One region of the Streptomyces herbicida genome, then DNA from elsewhere that is predicted to be linked to it. Evidence: riboswitches for the same ligand, from Rfam matches in the RefSeq annotation. Region 1 holds a riboswitch; the other holds the start of a gene.
The links. A riboswitch is a leader RNA that binds a small molecule or an ion and turns the genes downstream of it on or off. The one in region 1 is predicted to bind cyclic di-AMP.

Region 1 (10,711 bases):
GGAGGCCGCCGCACGCACCGGGGACACCCGGGTCGCGCGCGCCGCCCACGCCGACTACCAGCGCTGGGCGAGCGCCGTCCGCAGCCCCGACGACGCGGCGTTCGGCGCCCGCTGCCGGGCCCTGCTCGCGCCCGGCGCCACGGCCGTGGAGCACTACCGCACGGCCCTCGACCTGCACGCCCGTGGCACCCGCGACTTCGAACGCGCCCGCACGGAACTGCTGTTCGCGGGCCAGCGCCCTGGAGGCCTTCGAGTCCTTCGGCGCCCCGCACTGCGCCGCACAGGCCCGCGCCGAACTGCGGGTCCTGGGCACCCCGGTACAGGCGCCCGCCGCCAGGGATCCGGCCGCCCTCCTCACCGCCCAGCAGCTGATGGTCGCCCGCATGGCCGCCGAGGGCGCCACCAACCGCGAGATCGCCGACCGCCTCGCCCTCAGCCCCCGCACGGTCGACCACCATCTGCGCGGCGTCTTCGCCCGGTTGGGCATCCGGTCAAGGATCGAGCTGGTACGGCTGCTCGCGCAGGGAGCCGGCTGAGGCGCTCCGGACACAGGCGCGGGGCCGCCCCGACAGAAGCGGCCCCACGTCCGAGCCACGGGACTGCCGTCCCTACGGGGCCTCTCGCACCCGGAACGCCTCCGCGTCCCAGCTGCCGTCCAGCCGAGGTGACAGCCAGCCCGGAGCCGCACCGCGGAAGTCGGCGGGCGCCAGTGCCCCGGCCCCGGCGGGCAGCGCGCCCAGCAGCGGAGCGGCCGCCACCTCCGGCAGGTCCGCGAGGTTGCAGCGCGAGGCGAGGTCGGGCTCCTCCGGCCAGCTGCCGATCACCACGCCGAGCAGCCCGATCTCCCGGGACCGCAGTTCACGCGCCGTCAGCTCGGTGGTGTTCAGGGTGCCGAGCCCGGCGCTGGCGACGATCAGCACGGGCGCGTTCAGCAGCCGCGCCGCGTCCGCCAGCGTGCCGCCCGCCGCGTCGAACCGTACGAGCAGCCCGCCCGCCCCCTCGACCAGCACGAGGTCGTGGTCGGTGGCCAGCTTGGCGGCCGCCTCGGCCACCTCGTGCGGGTGCACGGGTGCGAGCCCCGCCCGCCGCGCCGCCGTGCCCGGGGCCAACGGGTCCGGGTAGCGCGCCAGTTCGGTCACGGTCATCGCGCCCGCGAGACGCGCGACCTCGTCGGCGTCCCCGCGCTCGTCCGGCCCCACCCCGGTCTGCGCGGCCTTCAGCACGGCCACCGACCGACCGGCCGCGAGCGCCGCGGCGGCCACCGCGGCGGTCGTGACCGTCTTGCCGACCTCCGTGCCCGTGCCTGTGATCACCAGTACCGGCATCTCATCCCTCCCGCGCCGCCGCGCACACCGCGCGCGCGATCCGCGCCACGTCCGCGTCACCCGTCACGTACGGCGGCATCGTGTAGATCAGATCGCGGAACGGCCGCAGCCACACGCCCTCCCGCACGGCGGCCCGCGTGGCCGCCGCCATGTCCACCTCGTGGTCGAGCTGTACGACCCCGATCGCGCCCAGAACCCGGACGTCCTTCACCCCGGGCAGGTCCGCGGCCGGGGCAAGTCCCTCCCGCAGGCCCGTCCCGATCCGCTTGACCTCGGCCTGCCAGTCCTGTCCGAGCAGCAGCCCGATCGAGGCACAGGCCACGGCGGCCGCCAGCGGATTGCCCATGAACGTCGGACCGTGGGCCAGCACCGGCACCTCGCCCTGCGAGATGCCGTCGGCCACCCGCGGGGTGCACAGGGTGGCCGCCATGGTCAGATAGCCGCCGGTCAGCGCCTTGCCCACGCACATCACGTCCGGTGTCACGGCCGCGTGGTCCGCCGCGAACAGCGCGCCCGTGCGGCCGAAACCGGTCGCGATCTCGTCGAACACCAGCAGCACGTCGTGCGCGTCGCAAGCCTCGCGCAGCACCCGCAGATAGGCGGGGGAGTGGAAGCGCATCCCGCCCGCACCCTGCACCACCGGCTCGACGATCACGGCGGCCAGTTCGCCGGCGTGCCGCTCGATCGCCGCGCGCAGCTGCTCGGCGTACGACTCCTCGTACTCGGCGGGCGGCGCGTCCGTGAACACCTGGCGCGGCAGGATGCCGGACCACAGCTGGTGCATGCCGCCGTCGGGATCGCACACGGCCATCGGCTGCCAGGTGTCCCCGTGGTAGCCGCCCCGCCAGGTCAGCAGACGTTGCTTCTCCGGTCGGCCCAGCGAACGCCAGTACTGCAGGCACATCTTGACCGCGACCTCGACCGACACCGAGCCGGAGTCGGCCAGGAAGACATGCTCCAGACCGTCTGGTGACATGTCGACAAGGAGCTTCGCGAGCCGGACGGCGGGCTCGTGCGTGAGCCCGCCGAACATCACATGGCTCATCCGCCCGAGCTGCCCCTGTGCCGCCTCGTTGAGCACCGGGTGGTTGTAGCCGTGGATCGCCGACCACCAGGAAGACATGCCGTCGACGAGTTCGCCCGAGCCGTCCGCGAGCTTCAGCCGCACCCCGCTCGCCGACTCCACGACGAGCGGTTCGGCGCGCCCGGGCATCGGACCGTACGGGTGCCACACGTGCCGTCGGTCGAGCTCGAGCAGCTCGGGCACGCTGAGGTCAGGCATTGGGAGCGAGATCCGTTCCGGCACCCCGGCGGCGCACGGCGACCAGATCGGGTCGCGGCTCGTTCACCTGTGCGGTGGCGTCCGCCGGCGCGGCGGCGACGGAACCGCAGACCCCGCCGCCTTCGTGGGAGCCGCAGCCGGCACTCTCGTGCGAACCGCAGCCGTCGCCCTCGTGCGACCCGCAGCCCGCCTCGGCGTGCGAACCGCAGCCGCCCGCGACAGCCGCGCGGTGCTCCGGAAGCGTCACCTGGTCGGAGCCCTCGACCTCGAACCCGGCGTCCGCGATCATCTCCAGGTCCGCCTTGCCGGCCTGGCCCTCGCTGGTGAGGTAGTCACCGAGGAAGATCGAGTTGGCCAGGTTCAGCGCGAGGGGCTGCATGGTGCGCAGGTGCACCTCGCGGCCGCCCGCGATCCGCACCTCGACGTCCGGGCAGACGAACCGGACCATCGCCAGGATGCGCAGACACCGCTGCGGGGTGAGGTTCCACTCCTTGGCGAGCGGGGTGCCCTCGAACGGGATCAGGAAGTTCACCGGCACCGAGTCCGGGTCGAGCTCGCGCAGCGAGAAGACCACGTCCACCAGGTCCTCGTCGCTCTCGCCCATGCCCGCGATCAGACCGGAACACGCGGACAGGCCGGCCGAGTGCGCCTTTTGCACCGTGTCCACCCGGTCGGCGTACGTGTGCGTGGTCGTGATGTCCGCGTATGTTCCCTCGGAGGTGTTGAGGTTGTGGTTGTACGCGTCCGCGCCCGCGTCGCGCAGCCGCTCGGCCTGGCCGTCGGAGAGCAGACCGAGACAGGCGCACACCTCGACGCCGTCGTTCTGCTCCTTGATCGCCTTGATGGTGTCCGACACCCGGTCCACGTCCCGGTCCGTCGGGCCGCGTCCGCTGGCCACCAGACAGACCCGCTTGGCACCCCCGGCCAGGCCCGCGGCGGCGGCCTGGGAGGCCTCGTCGGGCTTGAGCCAGGTGTACTTCAGGATGCCGGCGGTGGAGCCGAGCCGCTGCGAGCAGTAGGAGCAGTCCTCGGGGCACAAGCCGGACTTGAGGTTGACCAGGTAGTTAAGTTTTACGCGCCGGCCGAACCAGTGCCGGCGCACCTTGCCGGCCGCGGCCACCACATCGAGCAGGTCGTCGTCGGAGGTGGCGAGCACGGCGAGTGCTTCGTCGCGGGTCGGCAGCTCGCGCCGAAGCCCCTTGTCCACCAGCGTGTTCAGCAGGTCCATGAGGTCCGATCCTGTCCTACGGGACCGCCCCGGGCCAAGGAGAGTTTGCACAACGGAGACGGATCACCGTGTGGGTATTGCCACACCCTGGGCGGCTGGGCGTCCGGCTAGTGTCTGTCCGCTACCTACAAAAGCCCCGGAGGACCCATGGCGTTCGGCTGGATCGACGACCAGGTGGAGCAGCGCCGCCGCGCCGGACTCGTACGGACGCTGCGCCCCCGCCCCGCCGACTCGCCCCTGTTGGATCTGGCCAGCAATGACTACCTGGGACTGGCCCACCACCCCGAGGTCACCGAGGGAGCCGCGGCCGCCGCGCGCACCTGGGGCGGCGGTGCCACCGGGTCACGGCTGGTCACCGGTACGACCGAGCTGCACACCGAGCTCGAGCGCGAGCTGGCCGGGTTCTGCGGCTTCGAGGCGGCCCTGGTCTTCTCCTCCGGCTACGCCGCCAACCTCGCCGCCGTCACGGCACTGGGCCCGCACGGCTCCCTGATCGTCTCCGACGCGGGCAACCACGCCTCCCTGATCGACGGCTGCCGGCTCGCCCGTGGTGCCAGGCAGGTCGTGGGGCACGCCGACCCGGACGCGGTGCGCAAGGCGCTCGGCACGCACGAGGGGCCGGCGATCGTCGTCTCGGACACGGTGTTCTCGGTCGACGGGGACGCCGCGCCACTGGCCGCGCTCGCGGCGGCGAGCCGGGAGCACGGCGCCGGGCTGGTCGTCGACGACGCCCACGGACTCGGCGTCCTGGGCGACGGCGGGCGGGGAGCCCCAAACGCGGCCGGACTCGCGGGCGCCGAGGACGTCGTCGTGACCGTCACCCTGTCGAAGTCGCTGGGCAGCCAGGGCGGCGCCGTGCTCGGTCCCGCCCGGGTGATCGACCACCTGGTCAACGCGGCACGGACGTTCATCTTCGACACGGGCCTGGCCCCCGCCGCGGCCGGCGCGGCCCTGGCCGCCCTCCGGCTGCTGCGCCGTGAGCCGGCCCGGGCGGAGCGGGCCCGCGAGGTGGCCGCCGAACTGCACGCACGCCTGACCGCCATGGGTCTGGAGGCGGTACGCCCGGACGCCGCGGTCGTCTCCGTGCGTGCGCCGTCGCCCGAGGAGGCGGTGCGCTGGGCGGCCGACTGCCGAACGGCAGGCCTGGCCGTGGGCTGTTTCCGTCCTCCTTCCGTGCCCGACGGCATCTCACGGCTGAGGCTGACCGCCCGCGCGGACCTCTCCGAGGCCGAGATCGAACGCGCTGTACGTGTGATCGGCGAGGCGCGACCATGAGTCGGCGTGACACGGCCGTGCGCCGCCTGGGCGGAACCGATCAATAGCGATCGGTCGGATCGGGTCGTACGGGGATCAGCGGAACGTGGCCAGGAACCCCGCCCAGCTCTCGGGGGAGAAGAGCAGCGCGGGTCCGGCCGGTGCCTTGGAGTCGCGCACGGCGAGCAGTCCGGTCAGCGGACCGGAGCGCGGCCGTGCCGCCTCCACGCAGTTGTTCGCTCCCGTGCTGTAGCTGCTGCGCAGCCACCGCACGCCGTGCAGATCGGTACTGGAAGGTACGTTCCGAGGCAGTGCAGACATGGTGCCTCCTTACGCGCCGTCAGCTATCCCGGCGATGTAATCCAACGATTCCTCGGGCGAAAGGGCGTGGATCCGAAGGGTGTTGAAGGCCTCGGAGTAGGCCTGGAGGTCTTCTTTCCGTTCGAGATAGAGGCTACTCGTCAAGTGGTCGAGAACAACCACATCCAGATCAGCCGTGCTCGGAAATGAGAAGATAACGAAAGGGCCCGTGATGCCGATGTGAGCGCCGGCGGCGAACGGGAGAACCTGAAGCCTCACTTGGGGCAGTCGCGCCGCCTCTACCAGCCGTTCCAGCTGCCGCGCCATGACGCCAGGGCCGCCCACCTCCCGCCGCAGCACCGCCTCGTCCAGGACGGCACTCAGCTCCAGCGGCGGCTGTGACCGCAGCACGTCCTGCCGGGCCAGCCGCACCTTGACCAGCGCGTCCAGCCGCTCCTCGGCGTCGTCGAAGCCGCTCACGGCCGCCCGGGTCACCGCGCGGGCGTACTCCGGCGTCTGCAGCAGCCCCGGGACCACCGATGTCTCCAGCGTGCGCATCCCGCGCGCCTGCGACTCCAGGCTGATGAAGTCCCGGTAGGCGGGCGGCAGCACCCCGCGGTACGCGTGCCACCAGTGGTGTCGGCCGCCGACGTCGTCCGAGCCCGCCAACACCATCAGCAACTCGCGCAGTTGGCCGTCCACCACGCCGTACGCGTCCAGGAGTAAACGCACATCGGCCGGTTTCACCCCACTGGTGCCCGTCTCGATTCGGCTCACCTTCGACTGGTGCCAGCCCACCAGCCGGGCCGCCTCACCACTCGTGAGGCTCGCGCCGGTGCGCAGCGCGCGCAGTTCGGCGCCCAGTTTCCGGCGGCGTACCGCGGGACCGTTCTGCATGGGCTACTCCCTACTCCCTTCGAGCCGCCCAAATACGGTCTGCCGTCGCAGAGTTCACCGCTTCGAGCGACAGATATATGCATATCTTGGTGGATCGCCCCCGTGACACGTGCCGTAATGGCAGTCTGACGACGAAGCACCAGTCCGGGACCGTACTCGAACCATCCGGCTCCGTGCCGGACTGCGGTCCCGTGGGAAAGGGACGACGTCGTCATGGCAGACCATCTGGAAGCATCCGTCACTCTGCCGAGCGATCCCGCCTCGGTCTCCGCGGCCCGTTCCTACGCGCTGGCCACTCTCGCGGAATGGGGCCTGCCACCGGACACGGAAGTGGCCGACACGGTCCGGCTCATCGTCTCCGAACTCGCCACCAATGCCGTACAGCACACCTTCGGTCAGTCACCCACCTTCACGGTGGACCTCGTGCTCGATCGTGACGAACACCTGCGCATCGGCGTCACCGACAGCCATCCGCGCTTCCCGAAGAGACTGCCCGCCGCCGTCCAGCAGGACAACGGCCGAGGCATGGTGATCATCCGCTGGCTCACCGCCGAATGCGGCGGCAAGCTACGGGTCAGGCCCACCCGCGAGGGCGGCAAGACCGTCTCCATCGAACTTCCCTGGACGGTACCCGCCCAGCCGGTCACGGCGGCGGGACAGCAGGAGCCGTAGCACTCAGGCCCCCGGCGTCCGATACGCACGCCCGAACGCCCCGCGCAGCAGGGCCCGGAAGGTGTCGGCGGCCGGAGCCACCTCGTCGGCCCGGAACGCGACCGAGATCGTCCGGCGCAGTTCTCCCGCTCCCAGCGGGCGCACCCCGACCGGAGTGACCGCCGTCCGCGCCACCATCTCCGGTACGACGGCCACGCCGAGCCCGGCACTCACCAGCGCGCACACCACGGCGTACCCCGGGGTCGGCACCAGCACGGACGGCGTTGCCCCCGCCCGGGCCAGAAGCGCCTCCACTCCCTGCCGGGCGGGCAGTTCCGGCGCCATGCTGACCAGCGGCTGACCCGCCAGCCCCGACAGCGGCAGCCGGGAGGAGTCACTGCTCAGCGCATGCCCCGGGGCGGTCACCAGGACCAGCTCCTCGACCAGCACCGGCTCCAGACCCACCGAGGACGGCACCGGAACCGGCTCCGCCGGGTGATACGCGTGCGTCAGCGCCAGGTCCACCTCCCCGGCCGCCACCGCCGCCACGCCGGTCGGCGGATCGTAGTCGGCCACCGACAGCTCCACATCAGGATGCGCCCGGTGGAACGCGCTCAGCACCGGCGGCAGCAGATGGGTCCCGGCCGTCGGAAACGTACCGAGCCGGAGTGTGCCGCCCGACAGACCGGCCAGCCGGGCCAGTTCGTGCCGGGCCTGCTCCAACTCGTCGAGCACCCGGCGGGCCCGGGCCACCAGCAGCTCGCCCGCGTCCGTCAGCCGCGCCCCGCGGTGGTGCCGGACCAGCAACGCCGTCCCCGCCTCCCGCTCCAGCTTGGCCAGCTGCTGGGAGAGCGCCGGGGGTGTGTAGCCGAGCCGCTCGGCGGCACGGGTGATGGACCCCGCCTCCGCCACCGCGACGAGGGCGGCGAGTCGGATGGGGTCGTACATACCGGTTGCCCGCCCAAAGGAATGCTTAAGGTTCACCCAGGATATCCGAAATACCTGCTGAAGGCCCGTCCGCGGGAGGCTGGGGGCCATGGACGGACAGCTCATCGCCTTCACCGGGATCGCCGCCGGCATGGTCGCCATGCCCGGCGCCGACTTCACGGTCGTCGTACGCAACGCACTGGTCTCCCGCCGGGCGGGCATCGCCTGTGCGCTCGGCATCGCGGGCGGGCTGCTCGTCCACACGGCTCTGGTGGCCGCGGGGGTCGCCGCGGTCCTGGTCGCCGTGCCCCCGCTGTTCCGCGCCCTGCAACTGCTCGGCGGCGCGTATGTGCTGTATCTGGGCGGACGGACGCTGTGGTCGCTGCGGCAGCCGCAGAGCGGCGACACGGACAGCGGCACTCCGTCGGCCGCGCACCCGCTGCGTCAGGGGTTCATGACCAATGCCCTCAACCCCAAGGCCTCGCTGACCTTTCTCAGCCTGCTGCCCCAGTTCGTACCGGCGGGCAGCTCCGCGCTGCCCAGGACCCTGCTGCTCGCACTGATCGTGATCGGGCTGACCCTGGTGTGGTTCCCGACGGTGGCGCTGCTGGTGGACCGGCTCGGCCGGTGGCTGCGCCGGCCGCGGGCCGCCATGGCTCTTCGGTCGGCGACCGGTGTGGCGCTGACGGTTCTGGGCGCGGCCCTGCTCCTCGAACCGTTCCTGACGTGACACCAGGTCAGGCCGGAGCGGGACCCGAGGGGGTGACGGCGCCACAGGCCTGCCACCCCCTCGGGCGGGTCAGCTGACCCGGCCGTACCAGACGCTCCTCGTCCAGATCTTCTGCAGCTTCACCACGTCCCCGGTCTTCGGGGCGTGCCAGATCTTCCCCTTCCCGGCGTAGATCCCCACGTGGTACACGCTGGAGCCCGAGTGGAAGAAGACCAGGTCACCGGCCTTGCGGTGCTTGGCCGAGATGTGGTGGGTCTTGTTGTACTGCTGGGCGGCCGTACGGGGCAGGGTCTTGCCCGCCTTCTTGTACGAGTACAGCGTCAGCCCGGAGCAGTCGAACCTCCGCGGCCCGGTGGCGCCCCACCTGTAGGGGGACCCCTTCTTGGAAGCCGCGACCTGGAGTGCCTTCGTCGCCATCGTCGCGGCCGATGCGTCGGCGGCGACACCCGGAACCACGATCGAGCCGCCCACGGCGGCGATGGTGAGGGCCGAGGCCGTACCGGCCCGGGCCATGAGCGACGGGACACGATTGAGCGCAGTCATGCGCAACCCTTCGTCAGCCGCCTGTGAAGGATGACCTGTCGGATTCGGGCTGGCGAAGTAGCCCGGCCGCGTTGCCGCGGCTTCACCCCAAGGGCTGCTCGGAACGAACAAACAGACGAACGAACATCCGTTCCGGCGACCCGTCTTGCTTGGGTCCTCCACTCCTGCCGATCCACTCCTGTCGACCGGTCATCCGGGCGGCGGCAGGACTCGGCGTCCGCCCGGACCGCCCCGCCGCTGTGGCGGGGGCTTGTCGTCAGACAGGGATCTTCACTCACAGGTGTCCGAAAATCCCAATGGAATCGGGGATTTGTGGCGTTACTCACCACTCAGCCGTTCGGGTGGACACCGCTGTGTTCGAGTCAAGGTCGAGGGGGTCGGGGACCCCCGGACCAGCGCGGAAGCGTCTCACCGTCCCCCTCGGGCAAGCGTGTTGCGCAACCTCCACGGCCTTGGAAACGGACCCGCGACTACTCCAAACAGCGGTACACCTTTTGGGTCGTTTCAACTCCGTTCCGGACGGCAGTGCGTCAATCGGCGGCGTCGGGTGGGACGGTGACCCTCGCCGTCCGGCGTTCGCCGTCCAGCACCCGCAGTGCGCGCGCCAACGTGGCCGCGTGCAACTCCGTCTCGCCGCGCTGGTGCATGAGGGTCAGCGCGTCGCGCAGCTCCACCGCCGCACGGACCAGCGCCTGGGCGGCCCGCAGCCCGCGGTAGGTGTCCTCGTGCTGGGCCGGATTGATCCGGCCCAGGAGGTCGACCACATCGAGGTAACGGTCGATCAACTCACCCTCGGCCCGCGTCAGGGCAGGCAGCGGAGGCAGCTCCGGAGGCAGCATCCGCCGGCTCACCCCGCGTCCCGAGCGGCGCGGGAGGCCTTGCGGCTGGGGATGATCCCGTCCACCAGCCCGTGCTCCAGCGCGCCCGGCGCGTCCAGGATCAGATCCCGCTCCAGGTCCTCGTGGACCTGCTCCGGGCTGCGTCCGGTGTGCCGAACGAGCATTTCTTCGAGGAGGGTCCGGGTCCTGGCCAACTCCTCGGCCTGGATGACGAGGTCACTCGGCTGGCCCTCCACCGGCTCGGGCAGCGAGGGCTGCCCGAGCAGCACACGCGCGCCGGGCAGCGCGAACCGCTTGCCCGGCGTACCGGCGGCGAGCAGCACCGCGGCGGACGAGCCGGCCTGTCCCAGGCAGATCGTCTCCACGTCGCAGCCGACGTACCGCATCGTGTCGTAGACGGCCGCCATCGCGCTGAACGAGCCGCCGGGCGAGTTCAGATACAGCGAGATGTCCCGGTCCGGGTTGTCGTGCTCGAGATGCATGAACTGCGCCATCACGTCGTTCGCCGACGTGTCGTCGATCGGCGTGCCCAGGAAGACGATCCGCTCCTCCAGCAGCTTCGAGTACGGATCCAGCGTGCGGTGACCCGTGCTGGTGCGCTCGGTGAACTCGGGCAGGACATAGCGGGCGGACGGTCGGGACATGGCGTACCCCTCCTTGCGGCAGAGCCGTCTCCGGCAGAGCTCTCCGTATAAAATGTACAGGACGTACAGAGCGCCGGTGCAAGTGTCTGCT
Region 2 (10,711 bases), on a different contig from region 1:
CGTCGTACTCGGGCACCCGGCCAGGATCGGCGGCCTCGCGTCGCCACTGCGCGTACTTCACGGCTTCGGCGAGGGCCCGGGCGGCCCGCTCCGCGGCGGGGTAGGCGGGGATGAGGCGGGAGCCGTTCCCGGCGGTGTCCGCGTGAACAGGTACCGGGCTCGGGGACGGCTGTGCCGCTTCCGCGGCGGGCGTGCGTTCCGCGGAGCGGTTCGGTGCCGTGCTGGTCGCGGCCGACAACGCCTCCGCAAGCCCGCCGAGCTCCACGTGCACGACGAGCACCGGTCTGGAAGGAGCGGCAGCGGCGGCGGACCGCAGTGCCTCGGCCAGCGCCGCGTCCCCGGGCGACCCCTCCCCGATGGCCGGTATGGCCGTCACGACCACCGCATCGCACGAGTCGTCGGCCAGCGCCTGGGACAGCGCCCGCCGGAAGTCCTCCGCGGTGGCGGCCGTCGTCAGGTCCAGAGGCCGGTGCGGGCGCAGCCCCTCGGAGAGGCACGCGTCGTACGTCAGCTGCCCCAGGGACTCGGAGTTCCCCAGGATCGCCACCCGCGGCCCGCCGGGCAGTGGCTGCCGGGCGAGCAGCAGACCCGCGTCCACCAGCTCGGTGATCGTGTCGACCCGGATCACCCCGGCCTGCCGCAGCAGCGCGGAGACCGTCGCGTGCGGCAATCGCGTGGCCCGTACCGCGTGGCCCTGTGGAGCGGACCCCGCCCCCTGCACCACGACCAGCGGCTTGGCGGCGGCGGTCCGCCGGGCGAGGCGGGTGAACTTGCGCGGATTGCCGAGGGATTCCAGGTACATGAGGACGACGTCGGTGTCGGGGTCGTCGTACCAGTACTGGATGACGTCGTTGCCGGAGACGTCCGCGCGGTTGCCGGACGAGACGAAGGTGGACACGCCCGTGACCCCGGTGACCCCGCCGCCGCGCCGGTGCAGCCGGGACAGCAGCGCGATGCCGATCGCCCCGGACTGGGCGAAGAGCCCGATCCGGCCGGGGCGGGGCAGCTCCGGCGCCAGGGACGCGTTGAGCCGCACTTCCTCCGAAGTGTTGATGATCCCGAACGCGTTGGGCCCGATGATCCGCATGCCGTACGCGCGCGCGTGCCGGACGAGTTCACGCTGCCGCTCGCGGCCCTCGGGCCCGCTCTCCGCGTATCCGGCGGAGAGTACGACGAGCCCCTGCACGCCGTGTTCCCCGCACTCGGCGACCACCTCGGGCACCCGTTCGGCCGGTACGGCGACGACCGCGAGGTCGACGGGGCCGTCGATGTCCCGCACCGAGCGGTGGGCGGGCACGCCGTCGATCTCCTTCAACTCGCCCGCAAAGGCCTTGTTCACGGCGTGCAGGCGGCCGGTGAACCCGGCGTCCCGGATGTTGCCGAGAACGCCGCGGCCCACTCCGCCGGGTGTGCGGCCGACGCCGACGACCGCGACGGAGCCGGGCGCGAGGAGCCGCCGTACGGACCGCGCCTCCGCGCGCTGCTCCCGCGCGCGCTGCACGGCGAGCGAGCGGTCGGTGGGTTCGAGGTCGAACTCCAGGCGTACGACGCCGTCCTCGAAGCTGCGTTTCTGGGTGTAGCCGGCGTCCGTGAACACCTTGATCATCTTGGTGTTGGCGGGCAGCACCTCGGCGGCGAACCGGCGGATGCCTCGCTCGCGCGCGACGGCCGCGATGTGTTCGAGGAGGGCGGAGGCGACGCCGCGCCCCTGGTGCGCGTCCTGCACGAGGAAGGCGACCTCGGCCTCGTCGGCGGGGGCGGAGGCGGGCATGCCGTCGGCGCCAATGCGGTCATAGCGTACGGTTGCGATGAATTCGCCGCCGATGGTGGCCGCGAGTCCCACCCTGTCCACAAAGTCGTGGTGCGTGAAGCGGTGGACGTCCTTGGCGGACAGTCGTGGATACGGGGCGAAGAAGCGGTAGTACTTCGACTCGTCCGAGACCTGCTCGTAGAAGCTGACCAGGCGGTCTGCGTCATCAACGGCGATGGGCCTGATGCGCGCGGTACCCCCGTCGCGCAGCACTACGTCCGCCTCCCAGTGAGCGGGGTACTCGTGCCGGTCCTGCCGGCCCGCCGAGGTCTGCATGGGCCCCAGAGTACGGCTCGCGTCGGACAACGGGGCGAGGCAGTCTGTGGAGGACGGAAGTCGGATCGAGGCCGAGGTCCGACGTCACCTCCGGAGCGGAACACAGGCCCGCTCCGGGCATGCTTCACGATGTGGGAAACTGGTCTAGACAACCCTGAAACAGTGAAGGGCAGCATCACATGGCTGAGCGCCGCGTCAACGTCGGCTGGGCCGAGGGCCTCCACGCCCGCCCCGCCTCCATCTTCGTCCGGGCCGCCACGGCCTCCGGCATCCCCGTGACGATCGCCAAGGCCGACGGCAACCCCGTCAACGCGGCCTCCATGCTGGCCGTCCTCGGGCTGGGCGCCCAGGGCGGCGAGGAGATCGTCCTCGCTTCCGACGCCGAGGGTGCGGACGCCGCCCTCGACCGTCTCGCCAAGCTGGTCTCCGAGGGTCTCGAGGAATTGCCCGAGACCGTCTGAGTCACCGCGCCGAGCGCCGGAGCCGCGTCAGCCCTTTCGGGCGGCGCGGCTTCGCCGTATTCTCATGGAAATAGCGGGCGCCCGGAAATCAGGGCAGCGGAAATAGACCGCCGACGAATATCTCCTCTTTGTATACGGCGCTCGTGTTAATGCCGCAGGCCCGACATGTTTACGGCATGTTGCGAAGTCCTCACACGGTCCGAGCGGTCCGCGCCGCCGGAAAAGCGCAATCGGTGTGCGGACGTCGCGCGCTCGGTGTGCAGTGCCGTGATCGCCCGCGCGCGCTCGCCGTCGCCGCGCGCCACCGCGTCCACGATGGCGCCGTGCTCCGTCCAGGACTCCACCGGGTTGGCAGGCGCCTGCACCGTGTACATCCAGGCGATCTTGTGCCGCAGCTGGGTCAGCATCGAGGTCAGGGCGTGACTGCCGGAGGCCTGCGCGAGCGTCTCGTGGAACCAGCCGCCCAGGGAGCGCAGATCCTCGCTGTTGCCCCGCCTGGCCCGCTCCTGGCCCAGCCTGACCAGGCCGCGCAGCACCTTGAGATGAGCCTCGGTGCGCCGCTGCGCGGCCCGGGAGGCTCCGAGCGGCTCCAGCAGCATGCGCATCTCCAGCAGATCGGCGGCCTCCTGCTCGGTCGGTTCGGCGACGCACGCGCCCGCGTGCCGCCGGGTCACCACGAAGCCCTCGGCCTCCAGGGTGCGCAGTGCCTCGCGGACGGGGACGCGCGAGACGCCGTAGCGGCGTGCGAGGAGTTCCTCGGTGAGGCGGCCGCCGCGCTCGTAGACACCGGCGACGATGTCGTCCCTGATCGCCGTGCATACCGAGCTCGCCGGAATACGCATGACCGACCTCCGCTTTAATCCCCGTGAAACGTCGCCGATTGACGTGTGTTCCGTGACTCTATTGCAATGAGCGGGAATTTCCGATGGCGTGCAGGAATCCATGGATATTTTTTGGACAGCGGCGCGGCCGAAACGGCGAAAGCCCCGGCTCGAGGAGCCGGGGCTTCGGGAAGCGGTGCGCCGTGCCGTCAGACGTTCACGCCGTGCTTGCGGAGGTAGGCGACGGGGTCGACGTCCGAGCCGTACTCCGGGGTCGTCCGGGCCTCGAAGTGGAGGTGCGGCCCGGTGACGTTGCCGGTCGCGCCGGACAGGCCTATCTGCTGACCGGGGACGACCTTCTGGCCCACGGAGACGCCGATGGACGACAGATGGCCGTACTGGGTGTACATGCCGTCCGCCATCCTGATCACGATCTGGTTGCCGTACGCCCCGCCCCAGCCGGTCGACACGACCGTGCCGGAGCCGACCGCGTGGACGGCGGTGCCGCTGGAGGCGTGGAAGTCGATGCCGGTGTGCGAGCCGGAGGACCACAGGGACCCGCCGGTCTTGTAGCCGGTGGAGACGTAGGAGTTCGCGATCGGCGTCACGAAGGCGTTGAGCCGCTTGCGCTCGGCCTCGCGGGCGGCGCGCGCCTTGGCCTCGCGCTCCTTCTCCGCCAGCGCGACGGCCTTCTTGCGTGCGGCCTCCTCGGCCGCCTTCTGCTCGGCGGCCTGCTCCTGGGCCGCGGCCTGGGCGTCGATCTGCTCGGCGACCGAGTCGCCCATGGTGATGACGGGCGTGAGGCCGGTGTCCGCGGGGGCGGGCTCGGCGGCGAGCGCCGGAGAGGCCGCGAGGCTGCCGATGGCGCCCGTGGTGGCGAGGGCCGCGACGCCCGCGGCGCGGGCGGTGGTGCGGTGCATCCGGCCGGGACGGCGGTGCTTCCCGGTGGCGCGAGTGAACGCCATGTAGTGGCTGGTCCTTTCCTTCCCTCTCGCCTACCGGGTTAGCTGACGGGTTCGGAGCAGGAAGGTCTCCTACGGACCCCCTCGCTGCACGCGCGGGCGTCCGATTCACCCCAGGGACTGCTATGGGTCCCCGGCTCCCCTGGCTCGCGCCGTACGGGGACTCGGCGATGGCTGTCCGGTGCCGCGGGTGCGGCGCACTGCCCGACGAACAGCCTGGACGACGCTATGCGGGCGGCCTTTCAATCCCCAACCCGAACCCGGATTTTGTAGCGCATCCCACAGGGCAGACAGGCAACCTCCGCACCAATTCGGACATCCTGGAGAAACGTGCGTGGGTCCTGACGACCCGTCGGCCGTCAGAACCCACGCGCGTGTGCCCCTACTCGGCGGAGACGACGGTGACTTCGCCGATGCCGAGCGCCTCGACCGGCTCCTTGATCTGGTCGGCGTCGCCCACCAGGACCGTCACCAGACGGTCCACCGGGAACGCGTTGACCACCGCGGCGGTGGCCTCCACGGTGCCGGTGGCGGCGAGCTGCCGGTACAGCGTCGCCTGGTAGTCGTCCGGCAGATACTGCTCGACCTGGTCGGCCAGCGTGCTCGCCACGGCCGCCGCCGTCTCGTACTTCAGCGGCGCGACCCCCACGAGGTTCTGCACCGCGACGTCGCGCTCGGCATCGGTGAGGCCCTCCTCGGCGAGCTTGCGCAGCACCGCCCACAGGTCCTGCAGCGCGGGACCGGTGTTCGGGGTGTCCACGGAGCCGCTGATGGCGAGCATCGAGGCACCCGTGCCGTCCGGGGCGGACCTGAGGACCTGCCCGAACGAGCGCACACCGTAGGTGTAGCCCTTCTCCTCGCGCAGGACGCGGTCCAGGCGGGAGGTGAGGGTGCCGCCGAGGCAGTACGTGCCGAGCACCTGGGCGGCCCACACACGGTCATGCCGGTCCGCGCCGACCCGGCCGATGAGCAGCTGCGTCTGGACGGCTCCGGGGCGGTCCACGATGACGACCCGGCCGGTGTCGTCGGCGGTCACCGGCGGCACGGGCCGCGGCTGCGCCGTCGAGCCGTTCCAGGCGCCCAGGGTCTCGCCGAGCAGTGCGTCCAGGTCGATGCCGGTGAGGTCGCCGACGACCACGGCGGTGGCCGTGGCGGGCCGGACGTGCCGGTCGTAGAAGCCGCGGACGGCCGCCGCGTCGATCTTCTCGACCGTCTCCTCGGTGCCCTGGCGCGGGCGCGACATGCGCGCGGTCGCCGGGAACAGCTCCTTCGAGAGCTCCTTGGCGGCACGGCGGGACGGGTTCGCCAGCTCGTGCGGGATCTCGTCGAGGCGGTTGCGCACCAGCCGCTCCACCTCGCTCTCGTCGAACGCGGGTGCCCTGAGGGCGTCGGCGAGCAGGCCGAGGGCCTTGCCGAGGCGGGAGGCGGGGACCTCCAGGCTCAGTCGGACGCCCGGGTGGTCTGCGTGCGCGTCCAGGGTCGCGCCGCAGCGCTCCAGCTCGGCGGCGAACTCCTCGGCGGAGTGCCTGTCGGTGCCTTCGGAGAAGGCCCGCGCCATGATCGTGGCGACGCCGTCGAAGCCGGCCGGCTCGGCGTCCAGCGGCGCGTCCAGGAGCACCTCGACGGCGACGACCTGCTGGCCGGGGCGGTGGCACCGCAGCACGGTCAGACCGTTGTCCAGCGTGCCGCGCTCGGGGGCCGGGAAGGCCCACGGCTTCGCCTCGCCCGCACGGGGCTGGGGGTGGAACTCCATCGCGGCGAGCTCGGTCACTTGGCCGCCTCCTCGTCGTCGTTCTGGTCGGCGGTGGACGCTTCCACGGTGGCTTCCGACTCCGGGTCCTCGGGGAAGTCCTCGTCCTGGGTGTGCTCCGCGGACTCGGCGGACAGCGGCTCGTAGACGAGCACCGCGCGGTTGTCCGGGCGCAGGCGGGCCTTGGCCACCTCCTGCACCTCCTCCGGCGTCACCTCGAGGACACGCTGGACGGCGGTCAGGGCGAGCTGCGGGTCGCCGAACAGGACCGCGAACCGGCACAGCTCGTCGGCGCGGCCCGCGACCGTGCCGAGCCGGTCCAGCCACTCGCGCTCCAACTGGGCCTGGGCGCGCTCCATTTCCTCGGGAGTGGGGCCCTGCTCCGCGAAGCGGGCGAGCTCCTCGTCGATGGCGGTCTCGATGACCGGCACCTCGACGTCGCCGGAGGTCTTCACGTCCAGCCAGCCCAGGGAGGGCGCCCCGGCCAGCCGCAGCAGGCCGAACCCGGCCGCAACGGCCGTACGGTCGCGGCGCACGAGCCGGTTGTACAGGCGGGAGGACTCGCCGCCGCCCAGGACGGTGAGCGCCAGGTCGGCGGCGTCGGCCGCGCGCGTGCCGTCCTGCGGGAGCCGGTAGGCGGCCATCAGCGCGCGGGCCGGAACCTCCTCCACGACGACCTCGCGCAGCTGCTCGCCGATCACCTCCGGCAGCGAGCCGTCGCGGGGCTCGGGCTTGCCGTCGTGGGAGGGGATCGAGCCGAAGTACTTCTCGATCCAGGCGAGGGTCTGCTGCGGGTCGATGTCGCCGACCACGGAGAGCACGGCGTTGTTCGGCGCGTAGTACGTCCGGAAGAACCGCCGCGCGTCCTCCAGCGTGGCCGCGTCCAGGTCGGCCATCGAGCCGATCGGCGTGTGGTGGTACGGGTGGCCCTCCGGGTAGGCGAGGGCGGTCAGCTTCTCGAAGGCGGTGCCGTACGGAACGTTGTCGTAGCGCTGCCGGCGCTCGTTCTTGACGACGTCCCGCTGGTTCTCCATGGACTCGTCGTCCAGGGCGGCCAGCAGCGAACCCATGCGGTCGGCCTCCAGCCAGAGGGCGAGCTCCAGCTGATGGGCGGGCATGGTCTCGAAGTAGTTGGTGCGCTCGAAGCTGGTGGTGCCGTTGAGCGAGCCGCCGGCGCCCTGCACGAGCTCGAAGTGACCGTTGCCCTTCACCTGTGAAGAGCCCTGGAACATCAGGTGCTCGAAAAGGTGAGCCAGGCCGGTACGGCCCTTGACTTCGTGGCGGGAGCCGACGTCGTACCACAGGCACACCGCCGCGACCGGGGTCAGGTGGTCCTCGGAGAGCACCACGCGCAAACCGTTGGCCAGGCGGTGCTCGGTCGCTGCCAGGCCCCCGGAGCCTGCCTCGGCTTTGGTCGTGTGACCCATGGGCATGTACGTCCCTTCGATCGCGGAAGCGGTCGTGAAACCGCGGTGTTCCTGCCGGTCCTGCCACTGTATGCAAGCGGCCGGAGCCTCGGTGAAGTTCCCGCCGGACGTACGCCCACAGCGGATCGCGTAGCCTGCGGGAGTCGTGCCGCGGGGCGGCTCCTCCGGCGCCCCGTGCCACCGGGAAGGGCCGCGGGCACCGGGTCCTGGCCCGGCTTGTCAGTACCGCGGTCCACAATGGTCCGATCAGACCCGTTCACGCTTCGGAAAGAGTGAGCCGAAGGGGTGCGTCGACACCGACGTGACCGACCCGTAGGCGAGCGACCAGAAAAGAGGAGCCGGCAGCGATGGCCCGCCGCAGCACGAAGACCCCGCCGCCCGACGACTCGTACGAGGAGAAGATCCTCGACATCGACGTCGTGGACGAGATGCAGGGCTCCTACCTCGAATACGCGTATTCGGTCATCTACTCGCGTGCCCTGCCGGATGCCCGTGACGGCCTCAAGCCGGTGCACCGCCGGATCGTCTACCAGATGAACGAGATGGGCCTGCGCCCCGACCGCGGCTACGTGAAGTGCGCGCGTGTCGTCGGCGACGTGATGGGCAAGCTCCATCCGCACGGCGACGCGTCGATCTACGACGCCCTGGTGCGCATGGCCCAGCCGTTCTCCATGCGCGTCCCGCTGGTCGACGGACACGGCAACTTCGGCTCGCTGGGCAACGACGACCCGCCGGCCGCCATGCGGTACACCGAATGCCGGATGGCCGAGGCCACGAGCCTGATGACCGAGTCGATCGACGAGGACACGGTCGACTTCGCCCCCAACTACGACGGCCAGGAGCAGGAGCCGGTCGCCCTGCCCGCCGCGTTCCCGAACCTGCTGGTGAACGGCGCTTCGGGCATCGCGGTCGGCATGGCCACGAACATGCCGCCGCACAACCTCGCCGAGGTCGTCGCGGCCGCCCGGCATCTGATCCGCCACCCGAACGCGGACCTGGACACGCTGATGAAGTACGTTCCGGGGCCCGACCTGCCCACCGGCGGCCGGATCGTCGGCCTTTCCGGGGTCCGGGACGCGTACGAGACGGGCCGCGGCACGTTCAAGATCCGCGCCACGGTGGCGGTGGAGAGCGTGACGGCGCGCCGCATGGGCCTCGTCGTCACCGAGCTGCCCTTCACGGTCGGCCCGGAGAAGGTCATCACCAAGATCAAGGACCTGGTCAACGCGAAGAAGCTGCAGGGCATCGCGGACGTCAAGGACCTCACGGACCGCGCGCACGGCCTGCGTCTGGTCATCGAGATCAAGAACGGCTTCGTGCCGGAGGCGGTCCTGGAGCAGCTCTACAAGCTGACGCCGATGGAGGAGTCCTTCGGCATCAACAATGTGGCCCTGGTGGACGGCCAGCCGCTCACGCTGGGCCTCAAGGAGCTCCTCGAGGTCTACCTCGACCACCGCTTCGAGGTCGTGCGCCGCCGCTCGGAGTACCGCCGCGGCAAGCGCCGCGACCGGCTGCACCTGGTGGAGGGCCTGCTCACCGCCCTCGTGGACATCGACGAGGTCATCCGTCTGATCCGCTCCAGCGAGAACAGCGCGCAGGCGAAGGAGCGCCTGATGCAGCGCTTCTCGCTGTCGGAGATCCAGACCCAGTACATCCTCGACACGCCGCTGCGCCGCCTCACCAAGTACGACCGCATCGAGCTGGAGTCGGAGAAGGACCGGCTCAACGCGGAGATCGCCGAGCTGACCCGGATCCTGGAGTCGGACGCCGAGCTGCGCAAGCTGGTCTCCGCCGAACTGGCCCAAGTGGCCAAGAAGTTCGGCACCGAGCGGCGTACGGTCCTGCTGGAGTCGTCGGGCGCCCCGGCGACGGCCGTGCCGCTGCAGGTGGCGGACGACCCGTGCCGGGTGCTCCTGTCGTCGACGGGTCTGCTGGCCCGCACCGTGAACGGCGAGCCCTTCGTGCAGGACGCCGAGGCCAAGCGCGCCAAGCACGACGTGATCGTCTCGGCGGTGCCGGCCACGGCGCGCGGCGAGGTGGGCGTGGTGACGTCGGCGGGCCGCCTGCTGCGGGTGAACGTGGTCGATCTCCCGCAGCTGCCGGAGACGGCGGCGGCGCCGAACCTCGCCGGAGGGGCGCCCATCGCGGAGTTCGTCACCCTGGAGGACGACGAGACGGTGGTCTGCCTGACCACGCTCGACGAGTCGTCCCCGGGCCTCGCGCTCGGCACGGCACAGGGCGTCGTCAAGCGTGTGGTGCCCGACTACCCCTCCAACAAGGACGAGTTGGAGGTCATCACGCTCAAGGAGGGCGACCGGATCGTCGGCGCGGTGGAGCTGCGCACCGGCGAGGAGGACCTGGTGTTCATCACGGACGACGCGCAGCTGCTGCGCTACCAGGCGTCCCAGGTCCGTCCCCAGGGCCGGCCGGCGGGCGGTATGACGGGCATCAAACTCGCCGATGGCGTGAAGGTGATCTCCTTCACGGCGGTCGACCCGGCGGTGGACGCGGTGGTCTTCACCGTCGCGGGCTCGCGCGGCACGCTGGACGACTCGGTCCAGACGACCGCCAAGCTGACCCCGTTCGACCAGTACCCGCGCAAGGGCCGTGCCACGGGTGGTGTGCGCTGCCAGCGGTTCCTGAAGGGCGAGGACTGCCTGTCCCTGGCCTGGGCGGGCGCGGCCCCGGCACGGGCGGCGCAGAAGAACGGCACCCCGGTCGAGCTCCCGGAACTCGACCCGCGCCGGGACGGCTCGGGCACCTCGCTGGCGAAGACCGTGTCGGTGGTGGCGGGCCCGGTCTTCTAGCCGACCGGTCCGCTCTTCCGGCTAGACCGACGGGACCTCTTCATCGGGGTCCCGTACGTAGCGCAGGACGCCCCACATGCCGTGCTCGTCGGCGTGTGGGGCGTCGTTCCTGCACGCCTCCAGTTCCTTGGCGAGGGTGGCGGTGTCGATGCCGGAGCCGATCAGGACGAGCTGCGTGAGGCGTGCTTCGGCGGGCGTCCAGGGCTGCGGGTAGAAGCGCAGGAAACGCCCGACGGCGTGGACGGCGTAGCGGTTCAGGGCGTCGTGGGGCCCGAAGTCGACGTATCCCTTGATGCGGTAGAGCCCCTCGGGCCGGCTGTCGAGGAACTCCATCAGCCGGCGGGGGTCGAGGGGGACATCGGAGACGAAGGACAGGCTGTCGTACGCCGTGTGCAGA

Region 2: linked by a shared signal. The riboswitch ahead of Q8A52_RS33985 (M23 family metallopeptidase) and the one ahead of Q8A52_RS35785 (C40 family peptidase) in region 1 are both predicted to bind cyclic di-AMP.

Annotation. Positions count from the first base shown of each region.
Region 1 covers NZ_JAUYWJ010000021.1:112,114-122,824, reverse strand. The annotation lists partial or broken gene Q8A52_RS35835 (helix-turn-helix transcriptional regulator) at 1-536, shown strand, start outside; gene bioD (dethiobiotin synthase) at 609-1,325, opposite strand; gene Q8A52_RS35825 (adenosylmethionine--8-amino-7-oxononanoate transaminase) at 1,327-2,607, opposite strand; gene bioB (biotin synthase BioB) at 2,600-3,835, opposite strand; gene Q8A52_RS35815 (8-amino-7-oxononanoate synthase) at 3,983-5,110, shown strand; gene Q8A52_RS35810 (DUF397 domain-containing protein) at 5,186-5,410, opposite strand; gene Q8A52_RS35805 (helix-turn-helix domain-containing protein) at 5,420-6,286, opposite strand; gene Q8A52_RS35800 (ATP-binding protein) at 6,500-6,958, shown strand; gene Q8A52_RS35795 (LysR family transcriptional regulator) at 6,962-7,885, opposite strand; gene Q8A52_RS35790 (LysE family translocator) at 7,974-8,594, shown strand; gene Q8A52_RS35785 (C40 family peptidase) at 8,664-9,137, opposite strand; cyclic di-AMP (ydaO/yuaA leader) riboswitch at 9,141-9,347, opposite strand; gene Q8A52_RS35780 (hypothetical protein) at 9,668-9,976, opposite strand; gene Q8A52_RS35775 (ATP-dependent Clp protease proteolytic subunit) at 9,985-10,620, opposite strand.
Region 2 covers NZ_JAUYWJ010000019.1:119,058-129,768, reverse strand. The annotation lists gene Q8A52_RS34000 (bifunctional acetate--CoA ligase family protein/GNAT family N-acetyltransferase) at 1-2,086, opposite strand, end outside; gene Q8A52_RS33995 (HPr family phosphocarrier protein) at 2,266-2,547, shown strand; gene Q8A52_RS33990 (GntR family transcriptional regulator) at 2,694-3,389, opposite strand; gene Q8A52_RS33985 (M23 family metallopeptidase) at 3,578-4,333, opposite strand; cyclic di-AMP (ydaO/yuaA leader) riboswitch at 4,346-4,510, opposite strand; gene Q8A52_RS33980 (M16 family metallopeptidase) at 4,713-6,101, opposite strand; gene Q8A52_RS33975 (M16 family metallopeptidase) at 6,098-7,513, opposite strand; gene Q8A52_RS33970 (DNA gyrase/topoisomerase IV subunit A) at 7,855-10,314, shown strand; gene Q8A52_RS33965 (CobW family GTP-binding protein) at 10,336-10,711, opposite strand, start outside.